Regions from separate parts of the Arthrobacter sp. 01N442 genome, predicted to be linked through region 1. Evidence: predicted binding sites of a transcription regulator. Region 1 holds the regulator's gene; the other holds the start of a gene.
The links. The regulator HrcA, encoded in region 1, represses chaperone genes, less so after heat shock. The targets are predictions, from matches to a motif close to TTNGCACTCGNNNNNNNCGAGTGCNAA.

Region 1 (3,585 bases):
CGGCGAGGCCATCACTGCATCGGCGATGCGTGACTCCTTTGAGTCGGGAACGAGGTGGTCCACCAGCACGCCGAGGCGGCGCCCCGGGCCGGGCCGGAAATCTTTCACAGCGGCAGCCAGGTCGTCGATGCCGTGCAGCGGCTCAACCACGATGCCCTCGACGCGGAGATCGTCACCCCAGACTTTCTCCACCAGTTCGGCGTCGTGCTTGCCTTCGACCCAGATCCGGCTGGCCTTCGCGACCTGGGCGCGCTGGCCCTCCACCCGGACCGAGCCGGATGCCGTCCGTGCACCGGGGGCCGCTGCCGGTACCCGCGGGGCGGGCGGCATCAGCCGGATGGGCTGCCCCTCGAGCAGGAAGCCGAAGCCGAGCCGGAACGAACGGGATTTGCCGCGCCGGTCCTCGAGGGCCACCACGTGCATGCCGCCGGACTTCTCCACGCGGGTTACGGCGCCGACCCAGCCTGACTGCACGTCCTCCAGCACCATGCCGCGTTCCACCGGGATTTCGGGCAGCTGGGCCTTGGCGGGCGCGGAGAGATCCTGCGGGCCCCAGTTCTGGTACGACATCGGTTACACACTGCTTTGCACTTGGGAATCACTTGGGAATTACGGGGTAGGGAACGGCGGCGCGGCCTGTGGTGTGCCGGGAAACACCGGTCCCGGTGGTCACGCCCGCAGCGAATCCAATGCTAACAACGGCGCGACTCATATTAGACTGGTTAGCACTTAGGCATGTCGAGTGCTAACACCGGGTCTTCTTTCACGCCCGGCGGCACCGGCGAACCGATACGGGTCGATTGGAGGTGGAGCGTGAGCGAGCCACGCAAACTCGAAGTACTGCGCGCCATCGTGGAGGACTACGTCCATTCCCGCGAACCGGTTGGATCCAAAGCCCTGGTGGAACGGCATCACCTGGGCGTGTCCAGCGCAACGATCCGCAATGACATGGCCGCGTTGGAAGACGAGGGCCTGATCACCGCGCCGCACACGAGCGCCGGGCGGATTCCCACGGACAAGGGCTACCGCCTGTTCGTGGACCAGATTTCGGCGGTTAAACCGCTATCCCCGGCAGAGCGGCGCGCCATCCAGGCCCTGCTCGAAGGGTCCGATGACCTCGACGACGTCCTCGACCGGACGGTGCGGCTGCTCTCGCAGCTGACCAACCAGGTCGCCGTCGTGCAGTATCCGCTCCTGAGCCGTGCCCGCGTCCGGCACATCGAATTCGTGCTCCTGGCGCCGCGCAAGGTTCTCACAGTCCTGATAGCGGACACCGGCAAGGTGGAGCAGCGGGTGATCGACGTCGGCCAGGACTTTGGCGACGAGGCCCTCGCCGAACTCCGCGCCCTGTTCCTGGCAAAACTCTCCGGCACCCCGCTGAGCCTGCTGCCCCAGTCGCTGCAGGCTGTGGTGGACAGCTGTCCGCCCGTGCGGCGCGGCGCTGCCCAGGCCCTGGCCCGCGGACTTGAATCGCTTGCCGCGAGCAGTCGGGAGGAACGGATGGTCATGGCCGGTACCGCCAACCTGGCCCGGTCAAACGTGGACTTCCCGCTGAGCATCGGCCCCGTGCTGGAGGCCCTCGAGGAGCAGGTAGTGATGCTGCGCCTGCTCAGCGACATGGCCCAGGACCCGCGCGGTGTCACCGTCAGTATCGGCCGGGAGAACCCCTACGACGGCCTCTCCGAAGCATCCGTGGTGGCCACCGGCTACGGTCCGGACGCCACGGCCAAGGTCGGAGTGCTCGGCCCCACCCGGATGGATTATCCCACCACCATGGCCGCCGTCCGTGCGGTGGCCCGCTACCTTTCGCGGATCCTCGGGCCCTGACCGGCCGGACCGTGCACCGGACTTCTCGCCACTACAGGCAGTACCCCACTGGCAGTACAAAAAGGAAGAGATACACACTTTGAGCAGCCACTATGACGTTCTTGGAGTCTCCCGTGAAGCGACGGGGGAAGAGATCAAGAAGGCCTACCGCAAGCTTGCGCGCACCCTGCACCCGGACGTGAACCCCGGCGACGACGCTTCCGAGCGCTTCAAGGCGGTGACCCACGCCTACGAGGTGCTGTCCGACCCGCAGAAGCGCCGGGTCTACGACACGACGGGCAACGAGAACGGTACCGACAACGGCTTCGGCGGCGGGTACGCCGGCCAGGGCTTCGCCTTCCAGGACATCTTCGAGACCTTCTTCGGCGGAGCCGGCGGCCAGGGCGGCCCGGCCTCCCGGGTGCGCCGCGGCCAGGACGCCCTGATCAGCGTCCGGATCGACCTGCGCGACGCGGTCTTCGGCGTCAACAAGAAGCTCGAAGTCGACACCGCCGTCACCTGCCCCACCTGTGAGGGCTCCTGCTGCCGTGAAGGCAGCCACCCCGAGCGTTGCGACATCTGCGGCGGCAGCGGCCAGGTCCAGCGCGCAGTGCGCTCCATCCTCGGCCAGGTCATGACCACCGCCCCCTGCGGCAGCTGCGAAGGCTTCGGCACCGTGATCAAGGACCCGTGCAACGAATGCGCCGGCCAGGGCCGGATCCGCAGCCGCCGGTCGCTCACCGTCAAGGTCCCCGCCGGCGTCGCCACCGGCACCCGCATCCAGCTCTCCGGCCAGGGTGAGGCCGGCCCGGCCGGCGGTCCCTCCGGTGACCTCTACGTCGAGATCCGGGTCAACAACGACCCCACCTATGTGCGCGAAGGCGACGACCTGCACGCGAGCCTCAGCATCCCCATGACGGCCGCGGCGCTTGGCACCGAGCTGACCCTGGAGACCTTCGACGGATCTCAGGAAATCGACGTCAAGGCTGGCACCCAGTCCGGCGAGGTCATCACGCTCCGCGGCCTGGGCGTAACGCACCTGCGCGGCTACGGCCGTGGCGACCTGAAGGTCCACCTCCAGGTGGACACCCCGGCCAAGCTCGACGCCGCCCAGGAGGACCTGCTCCGCCAGCTCGCCAAACTCCGCGGCGAGCAGTTCACCGAGGGAAAGCTGGCCGCCAGCGGCGGCGTCTTCGCCAAACTGCGGGACCGGCTCGGTAACCTGTAGCGGTGAGTAACCCGGTTTTCTTCACCCCCGCAGGCACCTTGGACCAGCTGGTTCCCGGTGCGACGTTCGTCCTCGAAGGCACCGAAGCGCGCCACGCGGTGACGGTCAAGCGCCTGGCCGTGGGGGAGGCCGTGGACATCGCCGACGGCGCCGGCAAGCGCATCACCGGCACCGTGACCGCCGCCGCCCCGCAGGAGCTGACGGTGGAGTGCGGCGAAGTGGCGGTCGAGCCAAAGCCGGGCGTTTCCCTGGTGCTGGTGCAGGCGCTGGCCAAGGGCGACCGGGACGAGCTGGCGGCCGAGATTGTGACGGAACTGGGAATCGATGCCGTCGTTCCCTGGCAGGCCGAACGCTCGATCGTCCGATGGAAACCAGAACGCGCCGCGAAGGCACACGCCAAATGGCAGTCAGCCGTGACGGCGGCGGCGAAGCAGGCCCGCCGGGCCTGGATCCCGGAGGTCCGCGCCGCGGTGGACGGCAACGGCCTGCAGGCGGCCGTTGCCGCCGCGGACCTAGCCGTGATCCTGCATGAGGACGCGGTTCGGCCCCTG
Region 2 (3,585 bases), on a different contig from region 1:
TCCGGCCAAACCCCGCCACAGCTGAGGGAGCGTCCAACCAACCCCCGCCACAACTGAGGGAACGTCCAGCCAACCCCCGCCACAACTGAGGGAGCATCCACCAAACCCCCACCACAACTGAGGGAGCGTCCGGCCAAAAAGCCCACAACCTGAGGGAGGGTCTCAGGGCACGGTTAAACGCCGACGGCGGCCCCACCATTGGTGGGACCGCCGTCGTCGAACTGGCCGTCGCTGACGCGGAACCGTCAGCCCAGGCGTTCAGGGCTTGGTAGCCAGGGGGTTAGAAACCGCCCATGCCGCCCATGCCGCCCATTTCGTCGCCGCCGCCCATCGGGGCACCGGCCTTTTCGGGCTTGTCGGCCACAACGGCCTCGGTGGTGAGGAACAGACCGGCGATGGAAGCCGCGTTCTGCAGGGCAGAGCGGGTGACCTTGACCGGGTCGTTGATACCGGCAGCGAGCAGGTCGACGTACTCGCCGCTTGCCGCGTTCAGGCCGTGGCCGGCGGGCAGGCCGCGGACCTTGTCGACCACAACGCCCGGCTCGAGGCCGGCGTTGAAGGCGATCTGCTTCAGCGGGGCGTCGATGGCTACGCGGACGATGTTCGCGCCGGTTGCCTCGTCACCTTCGAGCTGCAGGTTGGCAAACGCCTTGGCGCCGGCCTGGATCAGGGCCACGCCACCGCCGGCGACGATGCCCTCTTCGACAGCAGCCTTGGCGTTGCGGACGGCGTCCTCAATGCGGTGCTTGCGTTCCTTGAGCTCAACCTCGGTTGCGGCACCGGCCTTGATGACTGCAACGCCGCCGGCCAGCTTGGCCAGGCGCTCCTGCAGCTTCTCGCGGTCGTAGTCCGAATCGGAGTTCTCGATCTCGGCGCGGATCTGGGAAACACGGCCGGCGATCTGGTCGGCGTCGCCGGCACCTTCGACGATGGTGGTCTCGTCCTTGGTGACAACGACCTTGCGTGCCTTGCCCAGCAGTTCGAGGCCGGCGGTCTCAAGCTTGAGGCCGACTTCCTCGGAGATGACCTGGCCACCGGTGAGGATGGCGATGTCGGCCAGCTGCGCCTTGCGGCGGTCGCCGAAGCCCGGAGCCTTGACGGCGACGGACTTGAAGGTGCCGCGGATCTTGTTGACGATCAGGGTGGCCAGAGCCTCGCCCTCGATGTCCTCGGCGATGATCAGCAGCGGCTTGTTGGACTGCATGACCTTTTCGAGGACTGCAACCAGTTCCTTGACGTTGGAGATCTTGGAGTTGACGATCAGGATGTACGGATCCTCGAGGACCGTTTCCTGGCGCTCGGCGTCGGTGACGAAGTAGGCCGAGATGTAGCCCTTGTCGAAACGCATGCCCTCGGTGAGCTCCAGCTCGAGGCCGAAGGTGTTCGACTCCTCGACGGTGATGACGCCTTCCTTGCCGACCTTGTCCAAGGCTTCAGCAATCAGTGCGCCAATTTCGTTGTCACCGGCGGAGATGGACGCGGTGGCGGCGATCTCTTCCTTGGTTTCGATTTCCTTGGCGGAGGCGAGGAGCTCGCGGGTGACCGCGTCGACGGCCTTTTCGATGCCGCGCTTGAGGGAGAGCGGGTCAGCGCCGGCCGCAACGTTGCGCAGGCCTTCCTTGACGAGGGCCTGGGCCAGCACGGTTGCCGTGGTGGTGCCGTCACCGGCGACGTCGTCAGTCTTCTTGGCAACTTCCTTGACCAGCTCGGCGCCGATCTTCTCGTAAGGGTCGTCCAGTTCGATCTCCTTGGCGATGGAAACACCATCGTTGGTGATCGTGGGGGCGCCCCACTTCTTTTCGAGGACGACGTTGCGTCCACGCGGGCCGAGGGTGACCTTGACGGCGTCGGCGAGGATGTTCAGGCCCCGCTCAAGACCGCGGCGTGCCTCTTCATCAAATGCAATGATCTTGGCCATAACGGCAGTAGTCCTTTCGGGACAGTCGTTAAGAATGAACCTTGAGCTGCGGTGCCCGCGACGGACGATTCCTGCCCGGCAGCCTCTGTACGCCGCCGGGCCAGGGATCTCACCCCAGCCAGGTATTTCTCTCGCTCCCACTCAGCCCGCCACCACAACGCAACCGGCCGAACCGGACGTCGTGTTAGCAGTCAATACGCGGGAGTGCTAACTCCATAATTAGCACTCCCCCGGGGAGAGTGCAAGCAGTGGTGACGCCGGGGTCGGCCATCGGCGGCCGCTCTTCGCTACCAGCGATCAGGAGCCGGTACTGCGGGCGGTTTCGCTGCCTGTCAGCTCGGCGTTGTTGTCCGGCCCATAGGTATAGAGCATGTACGCGGCAGCGGTGACGTCGCCGTTGCCATCGAAGTTGATCGGACCCGAGGCGCCGTCGTAGTCAGGGCGCTTGCCGGCCCGGAGGGCGGTTACGCATTCCTGGTAGGACTTGCAGACCGCTGCTTCCCCGGAATTACCGGCGGCATCGCTGCCTGACGCAGTTCCGCCCGAGACAGCAACCAGCTTTGAGGCGATGGAGGTCCCGGCGTCGTCCTCCGCGGCGGCTGCGGCGAGTGCGGCAAGGTTGACGGCGTCGTACGTCTCCGCGGCGAACGCCATGTCCTTCAGGCCAGGGTCCACGGCCACGAGTTCGGCCTGGAAGTGCGCGGAAGGGAACGTGCCGGGCAGGACCCCGCGGGCGCCGTCCAGGGCTTTGGAGCCGAGGCCGGCCCCGTACTGGTTGACCGCTCCGTCGCTGAGGATGAGCTTCTTTCCGGCCAGGCCCGCATTGTTGAGCTCGGCGATGGCGCCTTGGGCGCCGTCCCGGGCTACCAGCACGACCGCGTCCGGGGCGGCTGCTTTGGCGGCCGCTGCCGCCTGTTGCGCCTGGCCCGCCTTGAACTCGGCGTCGACCGCTGTGCCCAGGCCGGCGGCCTTTGCGGCGGCCGAGACTGCGACGGAGACGTCTTGGCCGTAGCTGCCTTCCTCGTGGACCACGGCCAGGGTCTTGGCGCCGCCGTCCTTGGCCAGCTTGACCAGGACCGAAGCCTGCGCGATGTCGGCGGCGGCGGTGCGGAAGTAGTAGCCGCCGCTCTTGTACTTGCTGAGCCCCGACGCGGTGTTCGCCGGGGAAATGACGGCGACCTTGGCGCCTGCGAGGACGTCGATGGCGGCCGCGGCGCGGCTTGAGTCGGTGGGCCCGATCACGACGTCGGCCTTGGCCGCCACCAGGGCTTTGGCCTGCGCCGCGGTGTCCGTGCCGACGGACTGCGGGAGCAGCTCCACCGGTTTGCCCTTGTGGCCGCCCGCCGCATTGATTTCCTTGACCGCCAGTTTTGCCGCCGCCAGCTGGGGCGCGTTAAGGAATGCCTGGCTTCCGGTGTTGTCTAGGATCAGGCCGATCCGCAATGTGCCGTCGCCGCTTGCTTCCGCTGTGTCCACCCGGGCATTGCCCGCGGGTCCGGCGCAGGCGCCCAACGCCACGGCTGCTGCTAACCCGGCCGCCGCGGCACGGCTGAACCGCCGGAACCGAAGCCGGCGGTCAGGGCTCGTCGGGGCAATGGCCACAGAGGAGACTGCCACTAGGCGGGCCGGACGCTTTCGGCCTGCGGGCCCTTTTCGCCTTCGCCGAC

Region 2: a site for HrcA is predicted at 2,103-2,129, ahead of groL (chaperonin GroEL). Genes of this name have one in related genera too.

The regions. Positions count from the first base shown of each region.
Region 1 is NZ_JBFTRD010000001.1:110,575-114,159, forward strand. Features, by position in the region: gene AC1DNC_RS00475 (DUF3097 domain-containing protein) at 1-570, opposite strand, end outside; gene hrcA (heat-inducible transcriptional repressor HrcA) at 814-1,827, shown strand; gene dnaJ (molecular chaperone DnaJ) at 1,907-3,034, shown strand; gene AC1DNC_RS00490 (16S rRNA (uracil(1498)-N(3))-methyltransferase) at 3,037-3,585, shown strand, end outside.
Region 2 is NZ_JBFTRD010000007.1:221,896-225,480, forward strand. Features, by position in the region: gene groL (chaperonin GroEL) at 281-1,918, opposite strand; gene AC1DNC_RS15350 (ABC transporter substrate-binding protein) at 2,216-3,394, opposite strand; gene AC1DNC_RS15355 (cold-shock protein) at 3,535-3,585, opposite strand, start outside.